3 regions of the Oceanisphaera sediminis genome follow, and region 3 is predicted to be linked to each of the others. Evidence: predicted binding sites of a transcription regulator. Region 3 holds the regulator's gene; each other region holds the start of a gene.
What was found. Region 3 encodes sigma-54, which starts transcription at its own class of promoters, with help from an activator protein. Its sites were predicted from a motif close to TGGCACNGTTTTNGCTT; they were not measured.

Region 1 (10,621 bases), on a different contig from region 3:
CTCCTGAAGAAAAAGCGCGTGGTATCACCATCGCTGCTTCTCACGTTGAGTACGACACTGACACTCGTCACTACGCTCACGTTGACTGCCCTGGACACGCCGATTACGTTAAAAACATGATCACCGGTGCTGCTCAGATGGATGGCGCTATCCTGGTTGTTGCTGCGACCGATGGTCCTATGCCGCAAACTCGTGAGCACATCCTGCTGGCCCGCCAGGTAGGCGTACCTTACATCGTTGTGTTCATGAACAAGTGTGACATGGTTGACGATGAAGAGCTGCTCGAGCTGGTAGAAATGGAAGTTCGTGAACTGCTGTCCGAGTACGACTTCCCGGGCGACGACATTCCGGTTATCCAGGGCTCTGCTCTGAAAGGCCTGGAAGGCGATGCACAGTGGGAAGAGAAAATCATCGAACTGGCCGATGCTCTGGATTCCTACATCCCCGAGCCCGAGCGTGCCGTTGACGGTGCTTTCCTGCTGCCGATCGAGGACGTGTTCTCTATCCAGGGCCGTGGCACCGTTGTTACCGGTCGTGTTGAGCGCGGTATCGTTAAAGTTGGTGAAGAAGTGGAAATCGTTGGTATCAAAGATACCATCAAGACCACTTGTACCGGCGTTGAAATGTTCCGCAAGCTGCTGGACGAAGGTCGTGCTGGTGAGAACGTAGGCGTTCTGCTGCGTGGTACCAAGCGTGAAGACGTTGAGCGTGGTCAGGTTCTGGCCAAGCCGGGTTCAATCAACCCGCACACCGACTTCGAATCCGAAGTATACGTGCTGTCCAAGGAAGAAGGCGGTCGTCACACTCCGTTCTTCAAAGGCTACCGTCCCCAGTTCTACTTCCGTACAACTGACGTGACCGGTACCATCGAACTGCCGGAAGGCGTTGAAATGGTTATGCCTGGCGACAACATCAAAATGGTTGTTAGCCTGATTGCTCCTATCGCGATGGAAGACGGTCTGCGTTTCGCCATCCGTGAAGGTGGCCGTACCGTAGGTGCCGGCGTTGTAGCCAAGATCGTTAAGTAATAACGTTTCTTGATTGCACGAAAAAGGAGGCTTCGGCCTCCTTTTTTCGTTTGGGGGCGCGACGGCAAACCAATAACATCAACATGTGCTAATGTTATTGGTTTGCAATCTGCGGTTAGCGATGTTGCTATCTGAGCCATTCAGTCAATTCACCGAGGTGTTATATGGACATCAAACCGGTTACTTCCTCTTTCTCGGTTGCCGACCAGGTGACCGCAGCCGATTTATCGCAGTTAAAGGCGCTGGGTTACCAGACGCTGATTTGCAACCGGCCCGATGGCGAGGTTGAAGGGCAGCCGGCGGCGGAGGCTCTGGCGGCCGAGGCAAGAGCGCAAGGCTTTGACTGGCACTGGATCCCTATCTCTTCCGGTCACTTTACCGATGAGGCGGTAGCCGACTTTGGTCAGGCGTTGGCCGGTCACGAACCGGTACTGGCCTTCTGCCGAACCGGCACCCGTTCCATTACTCTGTGGGCGTTGGCTCAGGCTGCTGAAAAGCCGGCGGCAGAGTTGCTGGGGCTTGCCGCCGCTGCCGGTTATGACCTGTCGGCTCTGGCACCGCGTCTGAGCGTCGCATCAGCCAAGCGCTAAGTGATGCAGCTGTTGCTTTCAGTCGGCTGCCAGGTGATGACAAGGCCACCCTGTGGCAGAATCCTAGGACGGTAGCGATTGTGATGCAGTCACCGGCTAGGCCCATGTTGGCCGAGTTGAGCGGCGACCCCTTTCTGACCCCGTATCAGGCCTGGAGCGGGGTGACGATACAGCCTGAATATGTGATTTGAGGCGCTTTTTTCAACGAATTATGACTTGCATTGATAACTCATATCATTTAGATTTACCGCATTAACGCGGAGGGTTCATCAATGTATGTGTGTTTGTGCAAGGGCATTACCGACAGCCAGCTGCGTGCGGCGGTGGCAGAAGGCAACACCGAATTCAGAGATCTGAAACAGGAACTCGGTGTGGGGGCCCAATGTGGCAAATGCATCCCGGTTGCCCTGGCCATATTGGCAGAAGAAAATGCCAAGGCACAGCTGTACTATGAAGTGGCCTGAACCTCATCAACCCGCCATGAAAAGCCCCGCAAGGGGCTTTTTTGCGTTTGGGCAAAAGAATCAAAACCCGATTCAGTGTCTGTCCAGTTGCTTGTAGGCGTACTTGGGGCGGTTGTTGAGGATCAGGTGCTTTTGTTCGTCGGTCATGTTCGTGGGGTTCAAACCCAGCACCTTGAAGGTGAGCAGGGGCCGTGCGGCTATGGTAATCATCAAGGGCTTGATGGCGTTGAGGCCTGCTTCTCCGGGTTCACCGAAGGCATAGGTCAGAATGCCCTGCTCCAGCAGATTTTTGACGGCCGGCTCGGTGACCGGCAATTTTATGACGTTTTTCCGTTGCAGTACGAACTCGCGCAGCACCGCCTTTTCGCTGGCGTCCAGGTAGTCCAGTAATTCCTTCAGCAGCTTCTGTTGCATCAAGCGCTGCTTGCGATAAAACACATGCTGAAACAGCATAACGGCGGCGTGGGATAAAAAGTAAGACGCAGACGCCACCATACCCAATACAAACAGCAGCCGATAGTCATTCAGCCAGAGACCGAAAGCACCGGAAAACAGCTGTTCTGGCAGCAGTGTCACCAGCATGCAGCTCAGCAGCAGCCAGCACATAAACCAGTTAAGCGGTGAAACCTGTCTTAAATCCAGCATCTTCTTCTCCACAATCCCGGACGCACCCGTCTGAAGTAGCAAGCATTAAAGCAAAGTGCGTGCCATGAGCCAGGCAAGTGCCATGGCGGGTATGACATCTGGCAGATATGAGGCTGGGCGGGTGGCTGACGTGCAGGGGCTTGCTTGGCGTAAATAAGTGATAAATAAATTACCTTTACGTTAAGTGTGTACAAAATATCTTAACATTGTGTGTATTTTGTGTTTTATTAGTATTCAAATAACCTCTATTGTTACAGTAGACAGGGAGTCCAGGTAAATGAGTACAGTTACACTTGAACAGGCGCTGACCATCACACGTGGTGCCTTGCAGCACGCATTGGAAGTCTCTGCTGCGCCGCTCACCGTTGCCGTGCTGGATAATGCCGGCCGTCTGGTGTCGCTGCAGCGTCAGGACGGCTCCAGCCTGTTGCGCCCCGATATTGCCACCGGCAAAGCCTGGGGCGCGGTTGCGCTGGGCCGCAGTTCTCGCGGTCTGGCAGACGTGGCCGCCGCCAGACCGGCATTTATGGCATCCGTTAACGTGATGGCGGGGGGCAATATCATTCCGGCGGCGGGTGGCGTGCTGATCCGTGATGCACAGAACCAGATTCTGGGTGCGGTAGGCATCAGCGGTGATCAACCCGATGTCGATGAAGCTTGCGCCGTTGCTGGCGTCAAGCTGGCCGAGCTGGTAGCAGATTGCGCCTGAATCTCGGTTTCAGGCAGTCAGCCTGATAAGTAAACCTGTTGTTTTGGTCGAGGGGTAACCTTGGTTACTCGTTTCAGCGCTCACCAGTGTGGGCGCTTTTTTTTTTGCGTTTTTTGCCGAACTACGACCGGAACTCGGGTATGGTTAGTCAATATCACTTCTTATTTTATGGCCTGGAGCCTGAAAATCAGTATGTCCCGGATCAGAGCTAAAAACGAAGAAATCATCATCCGCGCCGCCAGCCGTGTTTTTGCCGAAAACGGTTACGCCGCCACCAAGACCGCCGATATCGCCGTGCTGGCGGAGCTGCCGAAACCCAATATCTACTATTATTTCGGCAGCAAGGAAAAACTCTATCGCGCCGTGCTGGAGAGCGTGACCGAGCCTTTACTGGCGGCCTCGGCACCTTTTATCGAGTATCGGGATCCGGTCATGGCCCTGACGGCCTATATCAAATCCAAGCTGATCATTTCGAAAGACTACCCCTACGCCTCCAAGGTGTTTGCTAATGAAATCATGCATGGCGCCCCGCATCTGCCGGAAGACATCATAGCGCGCCTGAGTGAGCAGACCCGCACCCTGAGCGCCAAACTGACCGACTGGATGGGGCAGGGGCTGATGGCACCGGTCGATGCTCATCATCTGCTGTTCGCCATCTGGGCCTCGACCCAGACCTATGCGGACTTCAACTGGCAGATCACCATGGCACTGGGCAAGCAGGAGCTGGACGAGCAGGACTTCGAGCGGGCCGCTCAATTGATTACCCGGCTGGTGATTGGCGGCTGTGAGGTACAATCCCTGCCAACCACCTGATAACGACTTGCCTGTTACCTTGCGACCTCGATGACGTCAGTACCTTGTACTGACGTCATTTTTTTCATCTGTCATGACTTCTTTTCACCCGCCGTTATCTGGCGCCGTTCCCGCTACACTTTATATAAAGGACGAAAAAACTCGCCGCCGTAACCTGAGCACATGCCTGATAAATACTCATTGGTGACAATGGATTAACGGCCCCTGATGCAAGATTCAGGTTATCCGTCGGTAAAATATTTGTTGACTCTTTGGTCAGGTTTAACTTTAATTACACATGAAGATATTATTATTCCGCTGGTCGGTAATGTGTGCGATGTACTCGCTGAAGGAGGCAAGCCTTGATTAAGTTTCTGCTTAACCAGGAGGTGCGGGAGGAAAAAGACCTGTCGCCCAATATGACGGTGCTCAATTATCTGCGCACTCGCGTGGGTAAAAACGGCACCAAGGAAGGATGTGCATCCGGTGACTGCGGCGCCTGCACCGTGGTGCTGGGCGAACGCGAAGGCGAGCACATCCGTTATCAAACGGTGAATTCCTGCCTGACGTTCGTGTCGACATTGCACGGCAAGCAGCTGATCACGGTGGAAGACCTCAAGTCGCAAGACGGCAGCCTGCATCCGGTACAACAGGCGATGGTGGACTTTCACGGTTCCCAGTGTGGCTTCTGTACTCCGGGTTTCATCATGTCGATGTTTGCCCTGAGCAAGAACAAGCCCTCGGCCGACAAGCACGACATTCTCGAGGCCCTGGCCGGCAACCTGTGCCGTTGCACCGGTTATCGCCCCATCGTCGATGCCGCCAGGGCCATCGCCGAACAACCGCAACTGGCCGATGATTTTTCCCGCTACGAGTCCGAGGTGCTGGCCCGGCTCGATCAGATCCAGACCGATACCCTGGTTACCCTTAACGGAAACGGAAAGGTGTGCTACTCGCCCAGCAGCAGTGATGAAGTGGCGGCGCTGCTGGTTCAGCATCCGGGTGCCCGTCTGCTGGCCGGCGGCACCGACCTGGCGCTGGAAGTGACCCAGTTCTACCGCGAACTGCCGAAGATGATTTATGTGGGCAATGTGGCCGACATGAAACAGCTGAAAGAAGACGACCAACAGCTGGTGATTGGCGCGGCCCGCAGCCTGAGCGACAGTTACGAGGCGCTGAGTCGGGTCTTTCCCGACTTCGGCGAGCTGCTGCACCGCTTTGCCTCGCTGCAGATCCGTAATCAGGGCACCCTGGGCGGCAACGTCGGCAACGCCTCGCCCATCGGTGATGCACCGCCGGTGCTGATGGCGCTCGATGCCCGCCTGGTGCTGCGTAAGGGCGACCGTCGTCGGGAGCTGCCCATCGAAGCCTATTTCCTCGGCTACAAGGTGACCGCGCTGGAAGAGGGCGAGTTTATCGAGCAGATCATCGTGCCCAAACCGAAGGCCAATCAGCACTTCAGAGTCTACAAGTTGTCCAAAAGATTGGATGACGATATTTCTGCGGTGTGTGGCGCCTTCAATCTGACCATTGCAGGCGGCGTGGTGACCGATGCCCGCATCGGCTTCGGCGGCATGGCGGCGGTACCCAAACGTGCCTCTGCCTGCGAGCAGGCCCTGCTCGGCCAGTCCTGGAATCACGCCACCGTCAAGGCGGCGATGCAGGCGCTGACCGGTGATTTCGAGCCGCTGTCCGACTTCAGGGCCAGCAAGGAATACCGCAGCAAAACCGCCAGCAACCTGCTCTACAAGTTTTTTATCGAGCAGCAGAGCCTGAAACTGGAAACCAGGGTGACGTCTTATGTCTAACAAGCCAATGAACACACTGACCATCGACGAGATGATGGAGCGGGTCAAACAGAGCCTGCAAACCGGCGTGGGCAAGAGCGTGCCCCACGACAGCGCCGCCATGCAGGTGGCCGGTGAGGCCCAGTACATCGACGACCGGCTGGAGTTCCCCAATCAGCTGCATCTGTATGCGCGGCTGTCGGAGCGGGCCCATGCCCGTATTACCAGACTCGATGTGGCTCCCTGCTACCGGTTTGACGGTGTAACCATCGCCATTACCGCCAAAGACGTGCCCGGGGAGCTGGATATAGGCCCGGTACTGGCCGGCGATCCGCTGCTGGCCGACGGCAAGGTCGAATACCTGGGCCAGCCGATACTGGCGGTGGCGGCCAAAGATCTGGAAACCGCACGCAAGGCGGCGATGGCGGCCATTGTCGAATACGAAGATTTGCCGCCGGTGCTGTCGGTGGAAGAAGCGCTGGAAAAAGAGCTGTTCGTGACCGAAAGCCACAAGCAGCAACGGGGTGACTCCGCCGCCGGTCTAAAGCGCGCCAAGCATGTGATTGAGGGCAGCCTGCATATCGGCGGCCAGGAACACTTCTATCTGGAAACCCAGGTCAGCTCGGTGGTGCCCACCGAAGACGGCGGCATGATGGTGTTTACCTCCAGCCAGAACCCGACCGAGGTGCAGAAGCTGGTGGCCGGCGTGCTGGACGTGCCGATGCACAAGGTGGTGATCGACATGCGCCGCATGGGCGGCGGCTTCGGCGGCAAGGAAACCCAGGCTGCCGGACCCGCCTGCATGGCGGCGGTGGTGGCACGGCTCACCGGTCGCCCCACCAAGATGCGTCTGCCGCGGGTCGAAGACATGACGATGACCGGCAAGCGTCATCCCTTCTTCAACCAGTACAAGATCGGCTTCGATGATAACGGCCGCATCGAGGCGTCGGAAATCATCGTCGCCGGTAACTGCGGCTATTCGCCGGATCTGTCGTCCTCGATTGTCGACCGGGCCATGTTCCACTCGGACAACGCCTATTATCTGGGTGACGCTACCGTTATCGGCCACCGCTGCAAGACCAACACCGCCTCCAACACCGCCTATCGTGGTTTCGGTGGTCCCCAGGGCATGATGACGATCGAGCATGTGATGGACGAGATCGCCTCGAAGCTTGGCAAGGATCCGCTGGAGATCCGCAAGATCAACTTCTACGGCAAGGACGACCGCAACGTTACCCATTATCACCAGCCGGTGGAGCACAATATTATTCACGAGCTGGTGGCGGATCTGGAGCTGTCTTCCGAATACGCCAGCCGGCGCGCGGCGATCAAGGCGTTCAACGCCCGGAGCCCGATTCTGAAGAAGGGCATCGCCATCACCCCGGTGAAGTTCGGTATTTCCTTTACCGCCACCTTCCTCAACCAGGCCGGCGCCCTGGTGCATATCTACACCGATGGCAGCATCCATCTCAACCACGGCGGTACCGAGATGGGGCAGGGGCTGAACATCAAGGTAGCCCAGATAGTGGCGGAAGAATTTCAGGTGGACATCGATCGTATCCAGATCACCGCCACCAATACCGACAAGGTGCCCAACACCTCGCCCACGGCGGCGTCCAGTGGCACCGATCTGAACGGCAAGGCGGCGCAAAATGCGGCGCAGATCATCAAGCAACGGTTGATCGACTGGGCGGCGGGGCACTTTCAGGTCAGCCCGGAAGAAGTGGTGTTCAAGAACAACGTCGTGCGGGTGCGCAACCAGATACTGTCGTTCCAGGAATTCGTACAGCTGGCGTACTTCAACCAGATTTCGCTATCCAGTACCGGCTTCTACAAGACGCCGAAGATCTATTACGATCATGCCAGCGGATCCGGCTGTCCCTTCTACTACTTCGCCTACGGTGCCGCCTGTTCCGAGGTGATCATCGACACCCTGACCGGCGAATACAAGATACTGCGTGCCGACATACTGCACGACGTGGGTGACTCGCTGAACCCGGCCATCGATATCGGTCAGGTCGAGGGCGCCTTCATTCAGGGCGTGGGTTGGCTCACCACCGAAGAGCTGGTGTGGAATGACAAGGGCAAGCTGATGACCAACGGTCCGGCGGGTTACAAGATACCGGCGGTGGCCGACACCCCCCTCGACTTCCGCGTCAAGCTGGTAGAAAACCGCAAGAACCCGGAAGACACCGTATTCCACTCCAAGGCCGTGGGCGAGCCGCCCTTCATGCTTGGCATCTCGGTGTGGTGTGCGCTGAAAGACGCGGTGGCCAGCGTGTCGGATTACCGGAAATATCCGCACATGGACTCACCGGCCACGCCGGAACGGGTGCTGTGGGCGGTGGAGCAGATGCAGGCGCTGGTGGAACAGGACGAAGCCGTGACCGAGGAAGTGCTGGCTAAGTAAGGCGTATTCAGTAGCGGACTTAGGTGCTCAAGAGGCAACAGGGTTGCCTCTTCCGACCTGCTACAAGTACTTCCCTGTAACGCTCACACATGCCATCTGATCGCCATGGATGGCGAAAATGCCGGAACGGCAGGAGCATTTTCCGGCCATGGCATGTGATGGTCGGCCGAGGCAATCCCTGTTGCCTCTCCTTGACACTCGAGCTGCCAGCGGACTAGACCAACAGGCGACTCCGTCACCAAGGGAGGGCTGAGGGATCTGCTCCGCCGACCGTGACATGCCAGGGATGACATGTCCGAGCCCCCAGGGATGGGTTTATGGCGTGTCGGGGGAGTAGACCCTTGGCCCGATGTTTCTCCTGAGATAAAACCTGCGTTTGCTGTTGGTAGTAGAGGCGGTAGTAGAGGTGAAGTGATGTTCAAGGACAACTGGATTCAGGTGCTGGCCGAGCTGGAACGCAAGGGCGAACCCTGCGTGCTGGTGACTGTGGTCGAGCACAAGGGCTCTACGCCTCGCGACAGCGGCACCAAGATGCTGGTGACCGAGCAGGGCTGCTACGCCACCATCGGCGGCGGCCATCTGGAATACAAGGCGCTGAAGTTGGCGCGAGACATGTTGCTGCAAGGCGAACAACAGATGAAGGTCGAGCGATTCAACCTCGGCGCCAGCCTGGGCCAGTGTTGTGGCGGCATGGCCACCATCATGCTGGAGCCGGTGGTGCGGGCACGCCATCATCTGGTGCTGTTCGGCGCCGGCCATGTGGCCAAGGCGTTGGTGCACATACTGGCCACCTTACCGTTTCGCATTACCTGGATAGACGAGCGGGAGGATGAGTTTCCTACCGAGCTGCCGGCCGGTGCCAGCAAGCTAGTGAGCGATGATCCGGTGGCCGAGATCGACGGCCAGCCCGCCGGTAGCTTCTATCTGGTGATGACTCACAACCATCAGCTCGATCTGGAGCTCTGTGCCCGTATTCTCAAGCGGGGCGATGCCCGTTATTTCGGCGTCATCGGCTCGCGCACCAAGCGCAAGCGGTTCGATTACAAGCTGAAAGAGCGGGGATTCGACGAGGCGGCGCTGGCCCGGATGATCTGCCCCATCGGCCTGCCCGAGGTGATCGGCAAGCATCCGGCAGAAATCGCGGTGTCGGTGGCCGGCGAGTTGATTGGGGCCTATCAGCAGCCGGTCACGGCGCCCGGTACCGCGGCGGATACCCAGGCGGACGGCACCGAGTCGGTGCCGTCTCCATCATACCAAGTTTAAAGGAGCAGCCTTTACATGACGCAAGTGACCGCGTATCGCGCCGCCATTCTGCACAGCCTGGCCGATCCGGCCCGGGTCGGGCTGGACGCCAGCCATGCCTATTATGAAGACGGTGTGCTGGTGGTGGCCGACGGCCATATCTGCGATATCGGCCCGGCCGACCAGGTGCTGGCGCGCCAGCCGACGAATCTTGAGGTGATCCGTTTTGAAAACAAGCTGATCACCGCCGGCTTTATCGATACCCATATCCATTTTCCCCAGACCGAGATGATCGCCTCCTATGGCGAGCAGTTGCTCGACTGGCTGAACAACTATACCTTTCCGGAAGAGCGGAAATTTGCCGATCCCGCACACGCACGGCGGGTGGCGAGCTTCTTTCTGGATGAGCTGTTGCGTAACGGCACCACCACCGCCATGGTGTTCGGCACCGTGCACAAAGCCTCGGTCGATGCCTTTTTCAGTGAGTCCGAAAAACGTAACACGCGGATGATCGCCGGCAAGGTGATGATGGACCGGCACGCTCCCGACTATCTGCTCGATACTCCCGAGTCCGCTTATGCCGACAGCAAGGCATTGATCGAGCGTTGGCACCACAAGGGCCGCCAGCTCTATGCGGTAACGCCACGCTTTGCACCCACCAGTACCGCCGATCAGTTGGCCGTGGCCGGTCGCCTGCTGCAGGAATATCCGGATGTTTATCTGCAGACGCACCTGTCCGAAAACAAGCAGGAAATCGCATGGGTGAAGGAGCTGTTTCCCGAGCGCAAGGGCTATCTGGATGTATATGACCATTTCGGTCTACTCGGTGAGCGTTCGGTATTCGCCCATGCGGTACACCTGGAGCAGGAGGAATGCGAACGCATGGGGGAGACCGATTCGGTGATCTCCTTCTGCCCCACCTCCAACCTGTTTCTGGGCTCTGGGCTGTTCGAT
Region 2 (10,621 bases), on a different contig from region 3:
AGCTCTTCTTCAATCGCCATGTGGTTGTTGACGAAGAAGTGACGCGGCACATACAGCATGGGCAGCGCGTCCGTGGTCCAGACGCCGGTCTCACTGTTCACTTCAATCGGCATTTCGGGTGCATGTACTGACATTGTGATTCTCCTTGCTTCCTTGTTATGGCTTATGCGCCCCAGACGTCTTTCAGCACACGCATCCAGTTGCCGCCCATGACTTTCTCTACCTGACGCGGAGAGAAACCATGACGCAGCAGGGCTTCGGTCAGATTGGGGAATTCACCTATGGTACGAATACCCTCGGGGTTGATGATGTCGCCGAAGCGGGTCAGACGGCGGGCATAGCCCTTGTCGTGGGTCAGCCATTCGAAGAAGTTCTGATCGTGACCCTGGGTAAAGTCGGTACCGATACCGATGGCATCTTCCCCGACCCGCTCCATCACATAGGCGATGGCCTCGACATAGTCGTCGATGGTGGAGTTGATGCCGTTCTTCAGGAAGGGGGCAAACATGGTGACACCGACGAAGCCGCCGTGATCGGCGATGAAGCGCAGCTCTTCGTCGGACTTGTTGCGCGGGTGGTCCTTCAGGCCGGCCGGCAGACAGTGGGAATAACACACCGGCTTCTTGGACTCGAGAATCACTTCCTTGGAAGTCTGGGCACCCACGTGGGACAGGTCGCACATGATGCCGACCCGGTTCATTTCGGCCACCACTTCACGGCCAAAGCCGGACAGGCCGCCGTCACGTTCGTAACAGCCGGTGCCCACCAGGTTCTGGGTGTTGTAGGCCATCTGCACTATGCCCACACCCAGCTGCTTGAAGATTTCCACATAACCCAGCTGGTCTTCGAAGGCATGGGCATTCTGGAAACCGAGGATCACGCCGGTACGGCCCTCTTCCTTGGCTTTGAGAATATCGGCGGTGGTGCGCACCGGACGGATCAGGTCGGCATGCTCCTGGAAATGACGGTTGAAGGCGGCGATGTTGTTAACGGTGCCCTGAAAGCCTTCCCATACCGACACGGTACAGTTGGCCGCGGTGAGCCCGCCACGACGCATGTCTTCAAACAGTTCCCGCCCCCAGTTGGCGATGATCAGGCCGTCGATCACGACCGCCTGGTTATGTAGTTCAGCTGCATTTTGCATGGCCAGACCTTCCTTGAGTAAATGTGGCTGGTGGCATGGAGACCACCGGATTCAAGGGCAGTCTAGCCCGCGGCTCTGTGTGTACACTGGCTGAAAACGACGACCACATAGCCAAAAACGTCACTGCAGTGACGACACTGTCACCCCTGCCACGAAAGTACGTCACTCCACGCTTTTTTCGTCACTCCCGCACTTCTTTTCGTCACTCCCGCGAAGGCGGGAGTCCATGCGCCCCAGCAGACCGGGCACCGTGGTCAGGCCGATGCTCCCAGCCCTGGATGCCCGCCTTCGCGAGCATGACAAGAAAAACAGGCATAACGAGGGTGAAAGGGTGAAAAGGAACCTTGAAGAAAAACATATTGGGAGCGAGATCCATGAACGCCGGTTGCTTGTCATTTTATCGCTAAGCTTGGAAGTACCGTTTTCAGAATGGTTATCACCATGTCCAAACAGCCCGCCGTCTACATGCTGACCAATAATAGAAACGGCACCCTGTATATTGGCGTGACCAGCAATCTGGTACAGCGTATATGGCAACACAAGCAGGAAGAAGTAGCCGGGTTTAGCGCCCGCTACGCATTACATATATTGGTGTACTTCGAACTTCATGCGGATATGTACACAGCGATTAGCCGCGAGAAACAACTCAAGAAATGGAACCGCGCCTGGAAGCTAAGGTTGATTGAAGAACACAACCCTGACTGGCGGGATCTGTGGCCCGACATCATTTAAGGCGGGAGTCCATGCGCCCCAGCAGACCGGACACCGTGGTCAGGCCGATGCTCCCTGCCCTGGATGCCCGCCTTCGCGGGCATGACGATAAGATGGGAATTCACTTCAAGGAAAAAGCTACAGGGTCACCGAGGCGAAGGTAGGCTCTCCCCGCGCCATGTCCAGCTGCATGTTCATGACCAAACCCGGCAGTATGGGGGTATCCAGCGTCGGTTTGGGCTTGGCTCTGCCGCTGCGGTCATCCCGCGGCGGCACGCCGAAGTTCTCCCGGTAACATTTGCTGAAATGGGGCGTAGACACAAAGCCGCAGGCGGTGGCGATGTCGATAATGGACAGCGAGGTCTGACGCAGCAGTTGCCGGGCCCGCGTCAGGCGCAGGTTGAGGTAATAGCGGGAAGGCGAACATTTCACATGCCGCTGAAACAGTCGCTCAACCTGACGCCGGGACAAGCCCACGTAGCAGGCCAGCTCATTCAGCGTGATCGGCTCTTCCAGGTTGGCCCCCATCAGTGCCACTACCTCGGCCAGTTTGGGTTGGGTCGTGCCCACCATATGGCGCAGCGGCACCCGCTGCTCTTCCTGCCCCTCGCGGATACGCTCGCACAGGAACATGTCACAAATGGCGGTACTCAGGGCGCTGGAATGCTCTTTTTCGATCAGGTGCAGCATCATGTCCATCGGTACGGTTCCGCCGCTGCTGGTCAGCCGATCCCGGTCTATGCAATAGAGGGCGCTGCTGGTTTCCAGCTTGGGGAAAGCTTCCTTGAACGACGCCATGTATTCCCAATGCAGGGTACAACGATAGCCGGTCAGTACGCCGGCATCGGCCAGCAAATAACTGCCGGTGCAGACCGCCCCCAGCTTGACCTTGCGCCTGGCCAACTGCTGCACCCAGGTACGCAAGGCCCGGCTGCGGGCATTAACCACTCCTACCCCACCACAGAGGATCATCATGTCCAGATGACCGCAGTCCTGAATACTGTGATCCGGCGTTACCAGCAAATGATCACTGGCCCGCACCGGTGCCCCGGTTTCGGTCAGCATCACCCATTCATAGAGCGGCTTGCCCGACAGTTGATTGGCCATGCGCAGCGGCTCGATGGCCGAGGCAAGGGAAATCATGGTGAAGTTATCTATCAGTAGGAAACCAACACGTTGTATCTGGCTCATTGCGCTTGCTCCTGGTCCCTGCAATATCTCACCGGGATCCTGTTAACACGACATCAACTCGATAACAAAAAGTGCTCATTTAAATAATAAATAAACACATTTGCGAAACATATACCATAAGTGAGATTTCGGAAACCTGTAGAGCGGCAATTTTCAGGCGTTCGGTGATAACTTGTGACCAAGCCATGATAATTCCGTCATCGTGGCCAAACTCACAGACTCGGTTGCCACCGCCCTGCCCCGGAAGCGCCTGAAAACATCACACCTTCCCTTACTACTCACCAGCAAGATACGCGCCACTCTCTTACGCTCAAAAAAGATAAAAAAACCCTCGGCAAACAGCTGTTTGCCGAGGGTTTTTTATAATAAATCGTCACTTTTCACGATCCTGCCTGCCCGAACGGCCGATACTGCACCAACCGGGGGCAGCACGGCTTCGATAACAGGCATAATAAAGGGGCTTTCGCCCCTTATTTCATGTCGCTCAGGATGAGGGTAACAATGACCGGTCAGGATGCCGGCGGCACCTTCACCGGCACCTCTATGGTGACCGGTGTGTCGACCGTCACCGGCTGAGTGACCGGCACCTCCTCGTGCAGGCCGCGGTACAGGCCCCACATCATTACCAGGATAACGAACGAGAACGGGAAGGCGGCGATAATGGCCGCGGTCTGCACTGCCTTGAGACCACCGGCCAGCATCAGGATGGCCGCCACCGCCGCCACCGCCACGCCCCACAGCACCCGCTGACCGCGCGGCGGATGTTCATTGCCCAGCGACAGTATGGTGGTCACCACCAGGGTGCCGGAGTCGGCGGAGGTAATGAAGTAGAGCGCCACCAGCAGGGTTGCCAGCACCGAAGCCAGGGTACCCATGGTACCGCCGTCCAGCAGCTCCAGGGTCGCATACAGCGACGAGGTGACGTCATCAGCCACCGCCGTCACGATACCGGCCTGCCCCACGGCCGCGACCGCTTCTCCGGCCGCATTGGTGACCGTATGGTTCAGCTCCAGATAGAGGGCGGTACCACCGAACAGGGTCAGCCAGAGCAGACCGAGCAGGGTCGGTACCAGCATCACGCCGCAGATAAACTCGCGCACGGTACGCCCCTTGGAGATGCGGGCGATAAACATGCCGACGAAGGGTGACCAGGACATCCACCAGGCCCAGTAGAATACCGTCCACCAGGACTGCCACTGACTGTCTTTGGTGGCATCGGTCCAGGTGCTCAGACCAACCACATGGGTCAGGTAATCACCGAGGCCCTGCACATAGCTCAGCAGCAGGTAACGGGTGGGGCCATAACACAGCAGGAACAGCAGGATGACGGCGCTCAACCACATGTTGATCACCGACAGCCATTTTACGCCCCGGCCCAGTCCGGATAGCACCGACACGGTGGCAATCAGCGAGATCACCGCGATCAGGATCAACTGACTGCTGGTACCGATTTCCATGCCGAACAGGTGATTCAGGCCGGTATTGATCTGGGACACCCCGAAGCCGAGGGAGGTCGCTACCCCGAAGATGGTACCGAACACCGCCAGGGTATCCACGGTGTGACCCATCCAGCCATAGATGCGCTGACCGATCAACGGATAGAGCGCGGAGCGAATGGTCAGTGGCAACCCCTTGCGGTAGGAGAAGTAGGCCAGGGACAGACCCACTACCACATAGATGGCCCAGGGATGCAGGCCCCAGTGGAAGAAGGTCAGGCGCATGGCCACTTCGGCCGCCTCCGGCGTCATGCCTTCGGTAATGAAGGGGTTGCTCTGAAAATGGTAGATGGGTTCGGCAATCGCCCAGAACACCAGGCCGGTGCCCATGCCGGCACTGAACAACATGGCAAACCAGGTACCCAGGCTGTATTCCGGGCGGGAGTCATCGGCTCCCAGGCGCAGGCTGCCAAAACGGCTGAAGGCCAGCACCACACAGAACACCAGCATCAACGACAATATGGCGATGTAATACCATTTGAAGTGAGTGAGGAGCGCTCCCGATATGCCGTCAAACAGGGTGGCGGCCGCCTCGGGGAAAAAGGCACCTCCCATTACAAACAAGGTAACGATAATCATGGAACTGATCGTCGCCGCCGGGCTCATTCCTTTCAAAAGTCCATCTTTGCCTAACATAGGACAAGATCTCCGTCGGGTTAATAAACATCTAGCGGCAACGGAGGCCTAAGATCCTGAAGGCCCGCCGCTTGCCGGTACAGATTTTGTCCATAACGGCAGTGGGCTGTCGTTATGAGCAAAAACCGGCCTCTATAACAACAGCTAAACCCTGTATGAAATATGCCCGATACGACATTGGTTTATGCCTGGGCGTCCTGCTGCCCACCGACTGTTCCGAGTGCGACATGACAGGCAGTGATCTATTTGGGCAATGTCCTGCATCCTCCACTGGAGCCATATCTGCCGACACCCGGGTTGTCGCCTGATGCCTATAGCCTGTCGACCTGGCAACATCACCGTACCGGGGTTTCGCCTTAACATGGTCGCCAATGCTGTCACCCGAACAGCTGCCACCAGGTTGGAGACCCCCACATGATTGACAACAGCGCCACCTTCGACATCGCCGGCTACGGCACGTATCCGGTGACCCACCAGCCGCTGAGTATCGAGACGGGGCCGGACTCTCTGCGTCTGGTCTGGGACGATGGCCACGAGAGCGAATTTCATTATCTGTGGCTGCGGGACAATTGCCCGTGCACCAGCTGCGTGTCGTCCCTGACCCGGGAGCAGCTGTTCGAGATTTGTGATGTGCCGTTGTCTATTCGGCCGGTAGAGGCGCAGCTGGACGAAGGCTATCTGCATATCCAGTGGGATACTGACGGTCATGTCAGTCGCTTTCATCCCGGCTGGTTACGCAGCCACTGCTACAGCGAACAGGCCCGGGAGGCCCGACAATGGCAACCCGATATCTGGGATAAAGACTCCATCACAACCCGTCTTGCCAGATACGATTACGCCGACATGATGCAGAATGATGCCGTGCTGTTGAGCTGGCTGCGCCAGCTGCGTGATGCCGGCATTTCCCTGCTGCAAAACACGGATACCACGCCCGGCACGCTGCAGCAGGTGGCCGCTCGTATCTCTTTTATCCGGGAAACCAATTTCGGCACCCTGTTCGATGTGCGTTCCAAACCCGACGCCAATACCGCCGCCTACACCAACCTGCGTCTGCCGCTGCATACCGACTTGCCTACGCGGGAACTGCAGCCGGGATTACAGTTTCTGCATTGTCTTAAAAATGACGCTCTCGGGGGCGAGTCGATTCTGGTGGACGGCTTTCGCATTGCCCAGCACATGCGTGAACAGTATCCCGACGACTTCGATGCCCTCAGCAGCCTGCCGATGGACTTCTACAACAAGGATCGCCACAGCGATTACCGTTTCCGCGGGCCGGCGCTGGTGCTCGACGGTCAGGGCACGGTTATCGAGGTGCGTTTTGCCAATTTTTTGCGCGGTCCGCTGGATGTGCCGGCCGATCAGGTCATGCGGCACTATCGCGCCTACCGCACCTTTATCAGCCTGACCCGAGAGCCCCGTTTCCAGTTTGAATACCGTCTGCTGCCCGGCGACCTGCTGGTGTTCGACAACCGCCGCGTGCTGCATGCCCGCCAGGCGTTTGATCTGCAGCAGGGTCAGCGTCACCTGCAGGGCTGCTATGTCGATCGTGACGAGTTGCTGTCCCGCATCCGGGTACTGGAGCGCACCCTGTAAATTTCTCCATGCAGGTTTGGGGATCAGCCGGCGCCACGGCGTCGCTGTTCACCGGGCGTCATGTTGAAGTGACGCCGGTAGCTGCGACAAAAACCGGACGCCGAGATAAAACCGCAGGCACTGCCGACCTCGCAGACACTCAGATCCGTCTCCTGCAGCAACTGTCGGGCCCGTTCGAGACGTAACGTCAGGTAGTAGGCGGAGGGAGATGTATCCAGAAATTGCCGGCACAACCGTTCCAGCTGGCGCAGCGAGATAAAGGCGCTACTGGCCAGTTCCGCCGGGGTCAGCGGTGTTTCGATATGCTGTTCCATCAGCGCCAGCACCCGGATCAGCCGTGGATGATGGATATTGAGCTGTCGCGGCAGGCCGATGCGTTGCCGATCGGAAGGCGGCCGTATGCCGCTCTTGATGCACTGATCGCAAATCTGCAGCGCCAATGCGGTGCCCGATTGCTGCCGGATCAGGTGCAGCATCATGTCCGTGGCGGCGGTACCGCCGGCGCAGGTGATGCGATTGCGGCCGATTTCAAACAATTCCGGGCTGATCAGGATGTCGGGGTAGGTTTCCTGGAACGCCGGTACGGCTTCCCAGTGCAGGGTAACGCGATGCCCTTTCAGAAGACCGGCCCGAGCCAGCAGGTGACAACCGGTATCCAGCGCGCCCAGCAGGCAGTCGCGCCGGTTCAGCCGACGCAGCCAGTCAATAAGGTGGCGGCTCTGATGACGTTCGGGGTGAAAGCTGGCATTGACAAACAGGTTGCGCGGCGTGTCGACGGCGTGCATATCCAGATGCTGTTGCAGCGCCATCTGATTGCTGGCCATCACGGCCTGGCCATTCTCGCTCAGGCACTGCCAGCGATAAAGCTCCCGCCCGGCCAGGCGATTGGCGATGCGCAATGGCTCTATCGCCGACAGCAGCGACACCATGGCGTATTCCGGCAACAGCAGGAAGGAGACGGTAATAACGCCGTCGTCGTCGGGGTGCAATATGGGCGGGACGGCGGCGGGATTGCTCGCCGCCGTCCCGGTTGGTGTGGATGCTTGCATGTGAACTCCTGAAACGGGCCTGCGCTACGTAAAGTAAGTGCAGCGCAGGCCCGGTTGGCGTCAGTCGTTCTGGGGCTCTGAGACTCCGGGCACAGTGCCTGGGGCGCGGATCTGTCCCGAGTCCTGCCACAGAGATGTCAGCACCCCGCAGGTCATGGCCAGAATGACCAGACTCAGGGGCAGGGCCGCGGCCATCAGCGCCGTTTGCAGGGCACTGAGGCCACCCGCCAGCAGCAGCACGGCGGCAACCAGACCAATCACTATGCCCCAGAATACCCGGAACAGCTGTGGCGGCTCTTCATTGCCCAGCGACAGTATGGTGGTCAGTACCAGGGTGCTGGAGTCCGACGAAGTGACGAACCAGCTCATCAGCAGGAACACCATCAGCGCCGAAATAATCCAGCCCAGGGTGCCTTCACCGGCAATGCCATCGGAGCTGGCAAACAGCGCGGCCGGCAGGTTCCAGTCATTGACCAGCGTGATCAGACCCGCATTGCCGGGGCCGCCCGCGGCGTTCAGTTCCTGCCAGAGCGCGGTACCACCGAAGATACCCAGCCAGACAAAGATCACCAGGGTCGGTACCAGCAGCACACCGAGCACGAATTCACGCAGGGTGCGGCCCTTGGAGATTCGGGCAATGAACAGACCGACGAAGGGTGCCCAGGCCAACCACCAGCCCCAATAAAACACGGTCCAACCATTCTGCCAGCTGGCAGGGCCTTCCTCTTCGGGGAACCAGAGTCCCATCTGCACGAAGTTGACCAGGTAATCACCGAGGGATTCGGCAAAAATGCCCAGCAGCCAGGCGGTCGGGCCACCGAACAGGAAAAAGCCGATAACCAGCACCGAAATAATGATGTTCCACTCGGAAATGATCTTGATGCCGCGCTGAACGCCCGACACGGCCGACAGAATGGAAATCACGGAAATCAGGGCGATCAGCACCAATTGGGTGTTGATACCCGGGTCGACCCCGATCAGCCGTTCCAGACCGACCGACATCTGGCTGACGCCAAGCCCCAGCGAAGTGGCGACGCCAAAGACACAGCCGAGTACGCCGAGCATATCCACCACATGACCGATGGGGCCATAGATGCGATCGCCGATAAAGGGATAGAGGGCCGAACGCAGCGCCAGCGGCAGTTTCTTGCGGTAGGCAAAATAGGCCAGCGACAGGCCGACGATGACGTAAACCGCCCAGCCGTGGAAGCCCCAATGAAAAAAGGTAACGCGCAGGGCATCGACGGCCCGGTCGTAACCGAGACCGGTGGCGCCGGCCATGTCGGCGTAGGGATTGTTGGGGTAGCCAAAGGCGCCGCTGTTGTCGAGATAGAAGATGGGCTCGGCGACACCGAAAAACAGGATGCCGATGCCGATGCCGGCGGAAAACAACATCGAAAACCAGGCAAAATTGCTGAACTCGGGTCGGGTGTCGTCATCGCCCAGACGGGTGCTGCCATGTCGGCTGAACACGATGTAGAAGCAGGTCGCGATCAGGAACACCACCGTGACCAGGTAGTACCAGCCGAAGGTGGTTTCAATCCAGCTGCGGGCGGTGCCGAAGATACTGCTGGCCAGTTCGGTATTGAAGCCGGTGAAGAGCACGAAGGCGAGCACCAGCGCGGCCGAGGCCACCGTCATTCCCCTGTGCATCCCCTTGAACAGGCCCTTGCGGGCCAGGACATCGGTCTTGAAACGACCGTGATTATCTGCAAGTTGTTGTTCTATAGACATTCTGTTTGTCTCCGATAAGCCATAATACGGGTCCTTGTATTGCTCGATGGATAAACAGCCTCCTTGATGTTGGTGATAAACGGCAATGGGGCCTTAACCCTGCCCCATTGCAGGTGTGTTAACGACGAATACCCTGCTCGTCGCGATATTCCTTGAGTGTCTGCATGATGCGGATCAGGCAGTCGTCCCGCTCCTGGATCAGTTCATTGATCGAGGCACCATTGGCCTGGCTCAGGCAGCCGGCTACCATATCGTCTTTCAGCTGCGGTGTCAGTTCAGGCGCATCCAAACGGGTCCATGGCTCTTTCAGCGATTCCTCGAAGTGATCCAGCAGGTGCGCCATGCCGCCCTGGCCGCCGCCCAGGTGATAGGTCAGACAGTGGCCCATGATGGCCCAGCGCAGACCCGGCCCATAGGCGATGGCCTTGTCGATATCCTCGACCGAGCATTCGTTGTTGGCCACCATGTGCAGCGCTTCGCGCCACAGGGCTTCCTGCAAGCGGTTGCCGATAAAGCCCGGCAATTCCTTGTCCATCTTGGCAACCTGCTTCTCGATCGCCTCGTAGAAGGCCGCCGTCCAGTCAACCACGTCCTGGCTGGTGCGTTCGCCGCCACAGACTTCGCAAAAAGGCACCAGATAGGGCGGGTTGAACGGATGACCGACCACAAAGCGATCGGCCTGCTGCTGCACCTCGACGGCCATGTCGGTCATGGCAAACCCCGAGGTACTGGAAATAATCACCACGTCGGGCGGGGCCAGCCTGTCGAGTTCGGCGAACAGGCCGCGCTTGGCATTCAGATTCTCCGGCGTACTTTCCTGAATCACCTCGACGCTGTTGACCAGCTCTTCCAGGCTGTCGGCAAAGCGCAGCCGGCTGGGGCTCGCGCCTTCACGCAGGCCCAGCTTCTGCATGGTCGGCCAGATTTGCTCCACCATCGCCAGCAGTTTTTCGCGCGCATTGGGGCCCGGATCATAGGCGACCACGTCCATGCCCATTCTCAGAAAATGCAGCGCCCAGGCGCCGCCGATAACACCGGTGCCGAGCACGCCGGCTTTGGTAACTTCA
Region 3 (10,621 bases):
GAGTCCCTAATCACCAGTTCCCGTTCCCTCCTTCTTACCAGGAGCCTGGGTTGGGAGCTGCGCTTATCGCCAATCTACTGCTATTCCCTATTCCCGGTCAGTGCAGCAGGATCAGGGTCGAGAGACCCAGGAAGGAGAACAGACCGACGATGTCGGTGACGGTGGTCAGGGCCATGGAGCCGGCCAGCGCCGGGTCGATATTGAGCTTGCGCATCACCAGCGGAATGGCGGCGCCGGCCAGCCCCGCGACCGACAGATTGATAAACATGGCCGAGGCCAGTACCAGGCCTATCTCCCAGCTGCCTTTCCACAGACTCACCACTACCGCCACCATCACCGCCCACAGCAGACCGTTGAACAGCCCCACCAGCGCTTCCTTGGTCAGCAGCCAACGGGCGTTGCTGTCGCCGATATGGCCGACCGCCATGCCGCGGATCACCAATGCCAGGGTCTGATTGCCGGCGATACCGCCCATGGAGGGCACTATGGTCATCAGAATCGCCAGAGTAGCCAGCTGTGACAGGGTTTCCTCGAACATGTTGGAGACGCTGGCGGCGAGCAGGGCCGAGCCCAGGTTGACGGTGAGCCAGATGGAACGACGGCGGGCACTGGTCAGTACCGGCGCGAAGGTATCTTCGTCATCGTCCATCTTGGCCATGCCCATCATCGAGTGTTCGCCTTCCTCTCGAATGATGTCCACCACGTCATCGATGGTGATACGGCCCAGCAACTGATAGTCCTCATCGACCACCGGCGCCGACAGCCAGTCGTGACGCTCGAACAGGTTGGCCACGTCGGTGTCGGTCATGGTCAGCGGTATGGCTTCCACCTGGGTATCCATGGCCTCGGCAACCGTGGTGGCCGGATCCTGCACCACCAGACTGGCGAGGGAAATATCGCCCAGCAGCCGGTTATTCTGATCGACCACATAAAGCGTATCGGTGCCCTCCGGCAGTTCGGTATGCAGGCGCAGGTAGCGCAGTACCACCTCGATGCTGACATCGGCCCGCAGGGTGATGAACTCGGTATTCATGATGGAGCCGGCGGTGTCTTCCGGATACGACAGCGCCTGCTGGGCCCGCTGCCGATCCTGCTCATCCATCTGGGTAAGTACCTGATTGAACAGCTGCTCGGGCAGATCCCGCAGTACATAGGCCAGATCGTCCGACTCCATGTCTTCCAGTGCGGCGGCCAGTTTGCCCGGATCCATCAGCCGGATGATGCCGTCTCTGACTTCCTCCGACAGCTCTTCCAGGATTTCGCCGTATTCATCCGGGTCGATCAGCTGCCACAATACCTTGCGACTGGGAGAGGGAGAGGACTCCAGCAGCCAGGCGACGTCGCCGGGGCGCATCTGTTGCAGCATGCGGCGAACGTGCACGAACATGCCGCTGTTCAGCGCCTGGGTAATGGTGTCCAGATGATCCTGCGTTCTTGGCTTTTCTAATGATTCTGTCATCCGGACTCCAGCCTTCTGCGGGGGGAAGGCGATAGGGGAATTATTCTGATTCGTTGAAGCGGTCGGCGACCAGGCGGGAGACGGCGTTCATGGCTGCTTCTGCATCCGGCCCTTCGGCAACGACGCGAATGGCGTGCCCTTGGGCGGTTTCCAGCATCAGCAAGCCCATGACGCTGTTGGCCGGGGCCTGTTTTTCCTGGTTGCAAACGGTCACGGTGGCATCGAATTGCTGGGTTAACTGTACCAGCTGAATGGCGGCTCGGGCATGGAGCCCGAGCTTGTTGACGATTTGCAGATCCCGCTCGATTCTAGTCATGTTGCTTTTCCAGGGTCCGGTGGCGCAGTTGTACGCTTTTGCCCATTTGCCGGAATATCTGTGCGAGCTGCTCGACGATATACACGGATCTGTGCTTGCCACCGGTACAACCGATGGCGACGGTCACGTAACTGCGGTTGTTGCGTTCCAGGTGCGGCATCCAGGTGACCAGCAGGTTTTCAATCTGCCACAGGTATTTGGTGACCTCGGGCTGGCTGCTCAGGTAGCTGGCGACCGGCTCGTCCTGGCCGCTGAAAGGGCGCAACTCGGCTATCCAGTGGGGGTTGGGCAGAAAGCGGGCATCGAACACGAAATCCGCATCCTGAGAAATACCGTATTTGTAGCCGAAAGACTCGAATACCCAGTTCAGTTCCCGTTCCTTCTTGCCGAGAATACGGGCGCGGATAATTTCGCTCAGATCGTGAATACTGAGATCGGAAGTGTCGATACGCAGATCGGCGGTGGAAGACAGAGGCGCCAGCAGGTGGGTTTCCTGACGGATGGCTTCGTCCAGGGTCAGGCTGTGACGAGACAAGGGGTGCAGCCGGCGAGTGTCGCCGAAGCGACGGATCAGGGCGGCATTGTCCGCGTCGATAAAAATACTGGACAGGCTGACCCCTTCCATGGCGCCGATGTCGGCCAGACAGGCTTCCAGTTTGTCGGCACTGTCGGGCAGGTTGCGTACATCGATGCTGACCGCCACCTCACCGGGTTCGCGCCGACGCATCTGTACCAGCTCGGGCAGCAGCTCGACGGGCAGGTTGTCGACACAGTAATAACCCAGATCCTCGAGCACACGCAGGGCCACGGTTTTACCCGAGCCCGAACGACCACTGACGATCACCAGCTGCATATTGTTCTCCTCAGGAAGACACCATGATGTGATAGAGCTCGTCATCGCTGCCGGCCTGGCGCAACTGCTTGCAGACCTGTTTGTTGCTGAGCTTTTCGGCAATCAATGACAGCGTCTTGAGATGCTGCTTACATTCTTGTTCCGGTACCAGCAGGGCGAATACCAGGCCTACGGGCTGATTGTCAATGGCATCAAACTCCACCGGCTCGGCAAAGGTGAGTAGCACCGCCGTCGCCTGGTTGTCATTGCTGATACGGCCATGGGGAATGGCAATACCGTTGCCGATGCCGGTGCTGCCCATTTTTTCCCGGGCCAGCAGGCAGTCGAACAGCTGCTGGCTGCTGATATCGAGATGCAGGGCGGCCAGCTCGCTGATGATTTCGAGAGCTCGTTTTTTGCTCGTGCAGGGGACTGCACTGCGGGTGCAGTCCCTGCTCAGTATGTCGGCGACTTCCATGGTTATTTTTGCTTGAGCTTCTCTTTGTGTTTGATGATCTGGCGATCGAGCTTGTCGATCAAGCCATCGATGGCGGCGTACATGTCGTCATGTTGGGCGTTGGCAAAAATTTCACCGCCGCTGAGATGCATTTTGGCTTCGGCCACCTGCTGCAATTTTTCCAGGGTGAGGACGACGTGTACATTGGTGATGTTGTCGAAGTGACGCTCCAGTCGGGCAAACTTGCTGTTCACATAGTCACGCAGGGAATCGGTGACTTCTACATGGTGTCCAGTCAGATTTATTTGCATATCGTCTTCCTTCTAGATCTGCCTTTACATCAGGCGCTTACGCTGATTGGAAGGGGGGATGGCCAGCGACTCCCGGTACTTGGCGATGGTCCGCCTGGCCACCTGTATCCCCTGTTCGGCCAGCAACTGGGCAATTTTACTGTCGCTCAGTGGCTTGGCCGGGTTTTCCGCACCGACCAGTTTCCTGATCAGGGCGCGAATTGCCGTCGACGAACATTCTCCGCCACTGTCGGTACCCACATGGCTGGAGAAAAAATACTTCAGCTCGAACACCCCTCTGGGGGTATGCATGAATTTCTGCGTGGTCACTCGGGAGATGGTGGATTCGTGCATTTCCACCGCTTCGGCCACATCATTCAGCACCATCGGCTTCATGGCCTCGGGCCCGTACTCAAAGAATGCCTGTTGTTGTTCAACAATACAATTGGCAACCTTGAGCAAGGTCTCATTTCGGCTTTCCAGGCTCTTGATAAACCATTTGGCATCCTGCAAATGGTTACGAATAAACTGGCCGTCTTCACTGTTTCTGGGCTGGCGCGCCATGGCGGCGTAGGTCTGATTCAGCCGTACCTTGGGCATGGCGTCATGATTGAGTTCGGCAACCCAGACGTCCTGGCGTTTGGTCACCACCACATCCGGGATCACGTACTCGGAACTGCTCTGAATCACGCTGTTGCCGGGCCTGGGCTCCAGCTGCTGGATCAGGGCCAGCACATCCCTGAGTTCTTCTTCCTTCAGCCTGGTTTTACGTTGCAGGGTGCGATAGTCCCGGTTGCCGAGCAGATCCATGTGTTGCTCAAGCACCAGACGGGCCTCGTTCAGCCAGGGAGTGTCGGCGGGAAAGTGCTCGAGTTGAATGCGCAGGCATTCCTGCACGCTGCGGGCGGCGACGCCGACAGGGTCGAAGTGCTGAATGCGCTTCAACACCGCTTCCACCTCGTCTGCCTCGATTTCCTGGTCGCCACCGGAGACGGCGGCGAGGATATCTTCCAGATCCTGGGTCAGATAACCGGCGTCATCGATGGCGTCGATAATGGCCAGGGCGATGGCCTGATCGGTTTCACTAAAGGGGGTCAGCTGCATCTGCCACAGCAGGTAATCCTGCAGCGTTTCGGTGGTTTCTCCCTGATAGACGGTATCTTCCATTCCTTCGGGCAGGCCGCCGTTACCACTGCTGCCGGAGGAGGCGGTATAGATATCATCCCAATGAGTGTCCATCGGCAGTTCGTCGGACAGCTGGCTTTGCTCCATGGAGGTATCGGCAGCCATTTGCTCGTCGCTGCCACCGTCGGCCACTTCTATGCTGTCCGGCTCTTCCTGCTCCAGCAGGGGATTGTTTTCCAGGGCCAGCTGAATTTCCTGCTGCAGCTCCAGGCTCGACAGCTGCAGCAGGCGAATGGCCTGTTGCAGCTGGGGGGTCATGGTCAGTTGCTGCCCCAGACGTAACTGAAGAGTTGGCTTCATTGTAGAAAAGTCCTTCTATGTCAACCGCATGGGTCTTCAGCGGGCCAGCTCAGAGGCTGAATTGTTCACCAAGATAGACTTTCTTGACCTGCTCGTTCGCGAGTATTTCGGTCGGTGTGCCGGCGGCGATACGATGACCGTGGCTGACAATGTAGGCCCGTTCGCAGACATCGAGGGTCTCACGCACGTTATGGTCGGTAATCAGCACGCCCAGGCCGCGATCACGCAGGTGCAGGATGATTTTCTTGATATCGATCACCGAGATGGGATCGACCCCGGCGAAGGGCTCATCCAGCAGAATGAAACGCGGATCGGCCGCCAGCGCCCGGGCTATTTCCACCCGGCGGCGCTCGCCACCGGACAGGCTCATGCCGGCGCTGTCGCGGATATGAGTGATATTGAACTCTTCCAGCAACTGCTCCATTTTTTCGTCGCGGCCGGCGGCATCCAGATCCTGGCGGGTTTCGAGCACCGCCATCAGGTTGTCGGCCACGCTCAGGCGCCGAAAAATGGACGCTTCCTGGGGCAGGTAACCGATACCGGCCCGGGCTCGCACATGCATGGGCTCATGGCTGATGTCCTGTTCGTCGATGGTGATGCTGCCGGCATCGCGCTGTACCAGGCCCACTATCATGTAGAAGGAGGTGGTCTTGCCGGCGCCGTTGGGACCGAGCAGGCCGACGATCTGACCGGTGTTGACGGTCAGGCTGACATCGGCCACCACCTGGCGGCCCTTGTAACTTTTCTGCAGCCCGCGGGCTTTCAGTGTTGCCATGATCAGTTCTGCGTCTCTTTTTTATTTATGTCCTGCAGTTGTTCGGGCAGAAAAATGGTGGTGACGCGGTCTTTTCCGCCCTGGCTTTCGGCTTCCATCTGCTCCTTGTCGATATGGTAGCGGATTCGGTAGCCGGTCACGATATTGTCGTTTTGCGTGAGCTTCGCTTCCTTCAGCAGGGTGATGGTGCGTGCCTTCATATCGTAGTGGATTTCCCGGGCCTCGGCCTTGACCGGCTGGCCGCTGTCGAGCACCTGATAGTAGGTGGCCGGTGCGCCGTGGGCGGTCATCGATTGCAGGCCCTGGTCGTTGCGGATCACCACCAGTTTGTCGGCCTGCACATCCATGGTGCCTTGTTTGACCACGACCCGATCGCTGAAGGTGACCTTGTTGTCGACCAGCTCCACCAGCTGACGACCGGCATCGATGGTCACCGGCTGGTTGAAGTCTGCCTCTTTGGCCTCGGCCAGACTCAGGCCGAGGGCCAGCAGGCCACCGATGCTAAGGAGTAAAGTAGGTTGCCCGGGTTTCATGCAGTAATTCCACCGTTTGTTGATCAAGCTTGCCCAGCAGCCCCTGGCCCTGGGCCTGATAAGTGGGGCTGTTCAGTTGTACGTTCCGGTTGGATCGCAGCTGATTCTTAATAAAATCCAGTTCCAGATATTCGGTGGTCAGGGTTCTCACCAGGGCATCCGGTTGCAGCCCCCGGCCGACCACGGTGCCGTTCAGTACCGCGTTATCATTGGTGTTGAGCATGCCCTCGTCACCGCTCAGCCGCCATTGGGGCTGGCCATCGGGCGAATAGAGCAAGATAACAGGTTTTTCCATCAGGGTCATGGCCAGCGGTTGGTAGTACTCCGCATATTCCGCATCCAGTCCGCGGTAGGGCAGACCCAGCTGGTTGTATTGCACGCTGCGCAGGTTTTTGGCAATAAAATCCGGCTGATAATCCTGCTGATTGACCGGGGCATCGGTGACCGGCCGAAACCACTGCCAGCAGACCAGCGCGACCAGAAACAGGCCACCAAACCACCAGATCTGGCGGCTCACAGGCTCATGCCCCTGGCCTGTTCCAGCTCGCCCCGCGCCTCAAGCAGCAGGTCGCATACTTCGCGCACCGCGCCTCGGCCGCCGTCGATGCGGGTAACATAGTCGGCCTGTCGCAGCACCAGCGGGTGAGCATCGGCCACCGCCACGCCCAGGCCACAGTCCAGCATCACCGTCAAATCGACCACGTCATCGCCAATATAGGCGACCTGCTCCGGTCCGAACTTGAGGGTATCCAGCAGGGCGCGATAGCTGTGTATCTTGTCGCTCTGACCCTGATAAACATGGGTGACCCCGAGTGAAGCCATGCGCTCGCTGACGATGCGGGAGTCCCGCCCGGTGATTACCGCCACCTGAATACCGGCGTTGAGCAGCGCCTTGATGCCGAAACCGTCCTTGGTGCAGAAGCTTTTGTATTCTTCACCCTGATTACCGAGATAGATCATGCCGTCGGACAGCACGCCGTCCACATCGCAGATCAGCAGTTTTATCCCGGCCATCCGCTGCCAGACGTCGCCGGCCACCGGGCCGTAAAGGCTTGGTTGTTCCATCAGATCACTCCTGCCCGTAACAGATCGTGCATGTTGAAGGCGCCCACTGGATGCTGTTGTTCATCCAGCACCAGCAGACCGCTTATTTTCTTTTCTTCCATCAGATTGACCGCTTCTGCCACCAGCATGGCGGCGTGTACCGTGGTGCAGCTGCGGGTCATCACCTGTGCGATGCAAGTGTGATGCAGATCGATTTTATGATCCAGGGTGCGGCGCAGGTCGCCATCGGTGTAGATACCCACCAGTTTTTGCCGGTCATCGACCACGGCGGTAAAGCCCAGACCGGTGCGGCCGATTTCCAGTAGTGCGTCGATAATCAGCGTGTCCAGTCCGACTTTCGGTACCTGATCGTCTTTGTGCATCACATCGCCCACCCGCAGCAGCAGGCGCTTGCCGAGGGCGCCGCCGGGGTGACTGAGGGCGAAGTCATCGGCGGTAAAGCCGCGGGCTTCCAGCAGGGAAACGGCAAGGGCGTCGCCCATCACCAGGGCGGCGGTGGTGCTGGCGGTCGGAGCCAGGCCAAGCGGGCAGGCTTCCTGCTCCACCCGGGTGCACAGATGCACGTTGGCTTCTCGTGCCATGGTGGAGGCGGGGTTGCCGGTCAGACAGATCAACGGCAGCCCGCGGCGCTTGAGCACCGGCAGCAGAGAAATGATTTCGCTGCTCTCACCCGAGTTGGACAGGGCCAGCACCACATCGTCCTTGCCGATCATGCCGAGATCCCCGTGGCTGGCCTCGCCCGGATGCACGAAAAAGGCGGGCGTGCCGGTACTGGCCAGGGTGGCGGCAATCTTGTGGGCGATGTGCCCGGATTTACCCATGCCGGTCACGATGACTTTTCCCGGACACTGGAACATCAGCCGGCAGGCATGATTGAAAGCCTGGTCCAGATATTGATAAAGGCCATCGATGGCTGCCTTTTCAATATCCAGTACCTGCTTGGCGGTTTTCCGATAATCAAATTCTGCAGTCATAGCTTTCTCCACACCTTAGGCGGCGCCATTATAGAAAAGCTTGTGCCGATAAGCGACTGGTGTAACAAAAACGGTAGGGGGCTGAGAGGCGTCTCATACCAACCCCTAATGATCTGATCATATTAAGGCCTCAGATCAGAGGCAACACAGCCGCCTCCCACGACACGCCACTGGGCTAGCCATCTTTGCCGGGCAACGGCTGCGAATATTCACTGGATATTCGGTCCATTACCCAGCAAAGATATATGGCAGCAAGCTGCCCCATGGGGGCTCGGAAATGCCGTCCCTGGCATTTCACGGTCGTGGGAATCGATCTCTGTTGCCTCTTCTCGAGCATCGAGTTGCCCGAAAGCAGCACCAACAGGCGACTCTGCTGCATCTAGGAGGACAAAGGGATCTGCTCAGCCGACCATCCGCGCCATGGATGGCGCGGCTGAGCCTCCAGGGAGGGATTCACGGCGAGTCGGCGGAGCGGGCCCTTTGTTCGACTTTTATACAAAAATGAAATAGATCATTTGTTTAGTGGGATTGGTATAAGAAGACAGGGAATGGCGCATCGGCAAAGGAAAAGCCGTCGGCTTGGTTGCCCATCCTGCGGGGAACTCATACAATTCCTTCTTTTCATTGGGGAATCAGTGTGAGCCAGAGCCTCGTCGAAATCAGGGATCTTTGCTTCAGCCATGGCGACCGGACCCTGTATGACCGGATTAATCTGCAGATCCCGAAAGGCAAAATCACCGCAATCATGGGCCCGAGCGGTATCGGTAAAACCACCCTGTTGCGCCTGATCGGTGGCCAGATAAAGCCGAGCAGCGGTGATGTGCTGTTTGATGGCGAATCGATTCCCGCTATGGGCCGCTCCCGTCTCTATCAGGTGCGCCAGCGCATGGGCATGCTGTTTCAGAGCGGCGCCCTGTTCACCGGCATGTCGGTATTCGACAACGTGGCGTTTCCGCTGCGCGAGCACAGCGGCCTGCCGGAAGCCATGATTCGTACCCTGGTAATGATGAAGCTGGAAGCGGTGGGTCTGCGTGGCGCGGCCAGGCTGATGCCGTCCGAATTGTCCGGCGGCATGGGGCGGCGGGCGGCGTTGGCGCGGGCGATTGCACAGGATCCCGAGCTGATCATGTATGATGAACCCTTTGCCGGTCAGGATCCCATCAGCATGGCGGTGCTGGTCAAGCTGATCGCCGAGCTGAACCGGGCCCAGGGGCTGACCTCCATCGTGGTGACCCATGACGTGGATGAGGTGATGAATATTGCCGATTACGCCTATATCATCGCCAACAAGCAGGTGATTGCCGCCGGCACACCGGATGAGCTGCGTGAGCATACCGATGCGCAGGTGATTCAGTTTTTGCAGGGGCAGGCGGATGGCCCGGTGGCGTTTCATTACCCGGCGCCTTCTTTCAGGGAGTCGTTAACCAATGTTGATTGATATGATAGGGCGGCTGGGACGACAGGGAATGGTGGGCATTGCCGCCAGCGGACGCGCCGGCATCATGCTGATGCATGCGCTGGTAGGGCGACCACAACCCGGAAAACACTTTCCATTACTGGTACAGCAATTACAGATAGTGGGCGTGCAGTCGGTGGCCATTATCCTGGTGTCGGGCATTTTTATCGGCATGGTATTGGCGCTGCAGGGCTACAACGTGCTGGTCGACTTCGGTGCCGAAGGTAGCCTGGGCCCGCTGGTGTCCTTGTCACTGCTGCGGGAACTGGGTCCTGTGGTGACCGGGCTGCTGTTTGCCGGGCGGGCCGGGTCGGCACTGACCGCCGAGCTGGGGCTGATGAAGGCGACCGAGCAGCTCTCCAGCCTGGAGATGATGGGCATAGATCCCCTGCGCCGAGTGGTGGCGCCGCGTTTCTGGGCCGGTGTTATCAGCATGCCCTTGCTGGCGCTGATGTTCAGCCTGATCGGCATCTGGGGCGCCAAGCTGGTAGGTGTGGATTGGCTGGGGGTTGACGAAGGGGGGTTCTGGTCGACGATGCAGGCGGCGGTCGACTGGCAGCAGGACATCATGCAGGGGGTGATCAAGAGTCTGGTGTTTGCCTTGGTGGTGACCTGGATTGCCCTGTTTAACGGTTTCGATGCACAGCCGACGGCGGCCGGGATCAGTCAGGCCACGACGCGTACCGTGGTTCATTCTTCTCTGGCGGTACTGGGGCTCGATTTCGCCCTTACCGCCGTCATGTTCGGGTAAATAACAATGAAATACAGCAAACTGGAATTCAGCGTCGGCTGCTTTATGCTGGCCGGTATCGGCGCCTTGTTGCTGCTGGCGTTCAAGGTCGCCGGTGTCAGCGTCAATGGTCAGGGAGAAAGCTATACCCTCTATGCCAAGTTCGATAATATCGGAGGCCTCAAGGTGCGTTCTCCGGTCAAGGTAGGCGGCGTGGTGGTGGGACGAGTCACGCAGATAAGCCTGGAC

Region 1: a site for sigma-54 is predicted at 2,776-2,792, ahead of ABD827_RS06845 (superinfection exclusion B family protein). Genes of this name have one in related genera too.
Region 2: a site for sigma-54 is predicted at 3,329-3,345, ahead of gbdR (choline metabolism transcriptional regulator GbdR). Genes of this name have one in related genera too.

The regions. Positions count from the first base shown of each region.
Region 1 is NZ_BAABDS010000019.1:20,299-30,919, forward strand. It holds gene tuf (elongation factor Tu) at 1-1,028, shown strand, start outside; gene ABD827_RS06835 (protein tyrosine phosphatase family protein) at 1,193-1,618, shown strand; gene ABD827_RS06840 (bacterioferritin-associated ferredoxin) at 1,891-2,082, shown strand; gene ABD827_RS06845 (superinfection exclusion B family protein) at 2,155-2,727, opposite strand; gene ABD827_RS06850 (GlcG/HbpS family heme-binding protein) at 3,005-3,436, shown strand; gene ABD827_RS06855 (TetR/AcrR family transcriptional regulator) at 3,629-4,249, shown strand; gene xdhA (xanthine dehydrogenase small subunit) at 4,591-6,036, shown strand; gene xdhB (xanthine dehydrogenase molybdopterin binding subunit) at 6,029-8,425, shown strand; gene xdhC (xanthine dehydrogenase accessory protein XdhC) at 8,840-9,688, shown strand; gene guaD (guanine deaminase) at 9,704-10,621, shown strand, end outside.
Region 2 is NZ_BAABDS010000012.1:13,676-24,296, forward strand. It holds gene ABD827_RS05355 (DUF5943 domain-containing protein) at 1-134, opposite strand, end outside; gene ABD827_RS05360 (dipeptidase) at 164-1,144, opposite strand; gene ABD827_RS05365 (GIY-YIG nuclease family protein) at 1,586-1,876, shown strand; gene gbdR (choline metabolism transcriptional regulator GbdR) at 1,994-3,046, opposite strand; gene ABD827_RS05375 (BCCT family transporter) at 3,556-5,178, opposite strand; gene ABD827_RS05380 (gamma-butyrobetaine dioxygenase) at 5,593-6,771, shown strand; gene ABD827_RS05385 (GlxA family transcriptional regulator) at 6,795-7,820, opposite strand; gene ABD827_RS05390 (BCCT family transporter) at 7,881-9,554, opposite strand; gene ABD827_RS05395 (3-hydroxyacyl-CoA dehydrogenase NAD-binding domain-containing protein) at 9,673-10,621, opposite strand, start outside.
Region 3 is NZ_BAABDS010000038.1:46,476-57,096, forward strand. It holds gene mgtE (magnesium transporter) at 98-1,459, opposite strand; gene ABD827_RS12675 (HPr family phosphocarrier protein) at 1,500-1,775, opposite strand; gene rapZ (RNase adapter RapZ) at 1,768-2,628, opposite strand; gene ptsN (PTS IIA-like nitrogen regulatory protein PtsN) at 2,639-3,085, opposite strand; gene hpf (ribosome hibernation promoting factor) at 3,088-3,375, opposite strand; gene ABD827_RS12695 (RNA polymerase factor sigma-54) at 3,400-4,839, opposite strand; gene lptB (LPS export ABC transporter ATP-binding protein) at 4,889-5,614, opposite strand; gene lptA (lipopolysaccharide transport periplasmic protein LptA) at 5,617-6,147, opposite strand; gene lptC (LPS export ABC transporter periplasmic protein LptC) at 6,116-6,664, opposite strand; gene kdsC (3-deoxy-manno-octulosonate-8-phosphatase KdsC) at 6,661-7,212, opposite strand; gene ABD827_RS12720 (KpsF/GutQ family sugar-phosphate isomerase) at 7,212-8,186, opposite strand; gene mlaF (phospholipid ABC transporter ATP-binding protein MlaF) at 8,824-9,624, shown strand; gene mlaE (lipid asymmetry maintenance ABC transporter permease subunit MlaE) at 9,614-10,393, shown strand; gene mlaD (outer membrane lipid asymmetry maintenance protein MlaD) at 10,400-10,621, shown strand, end outside.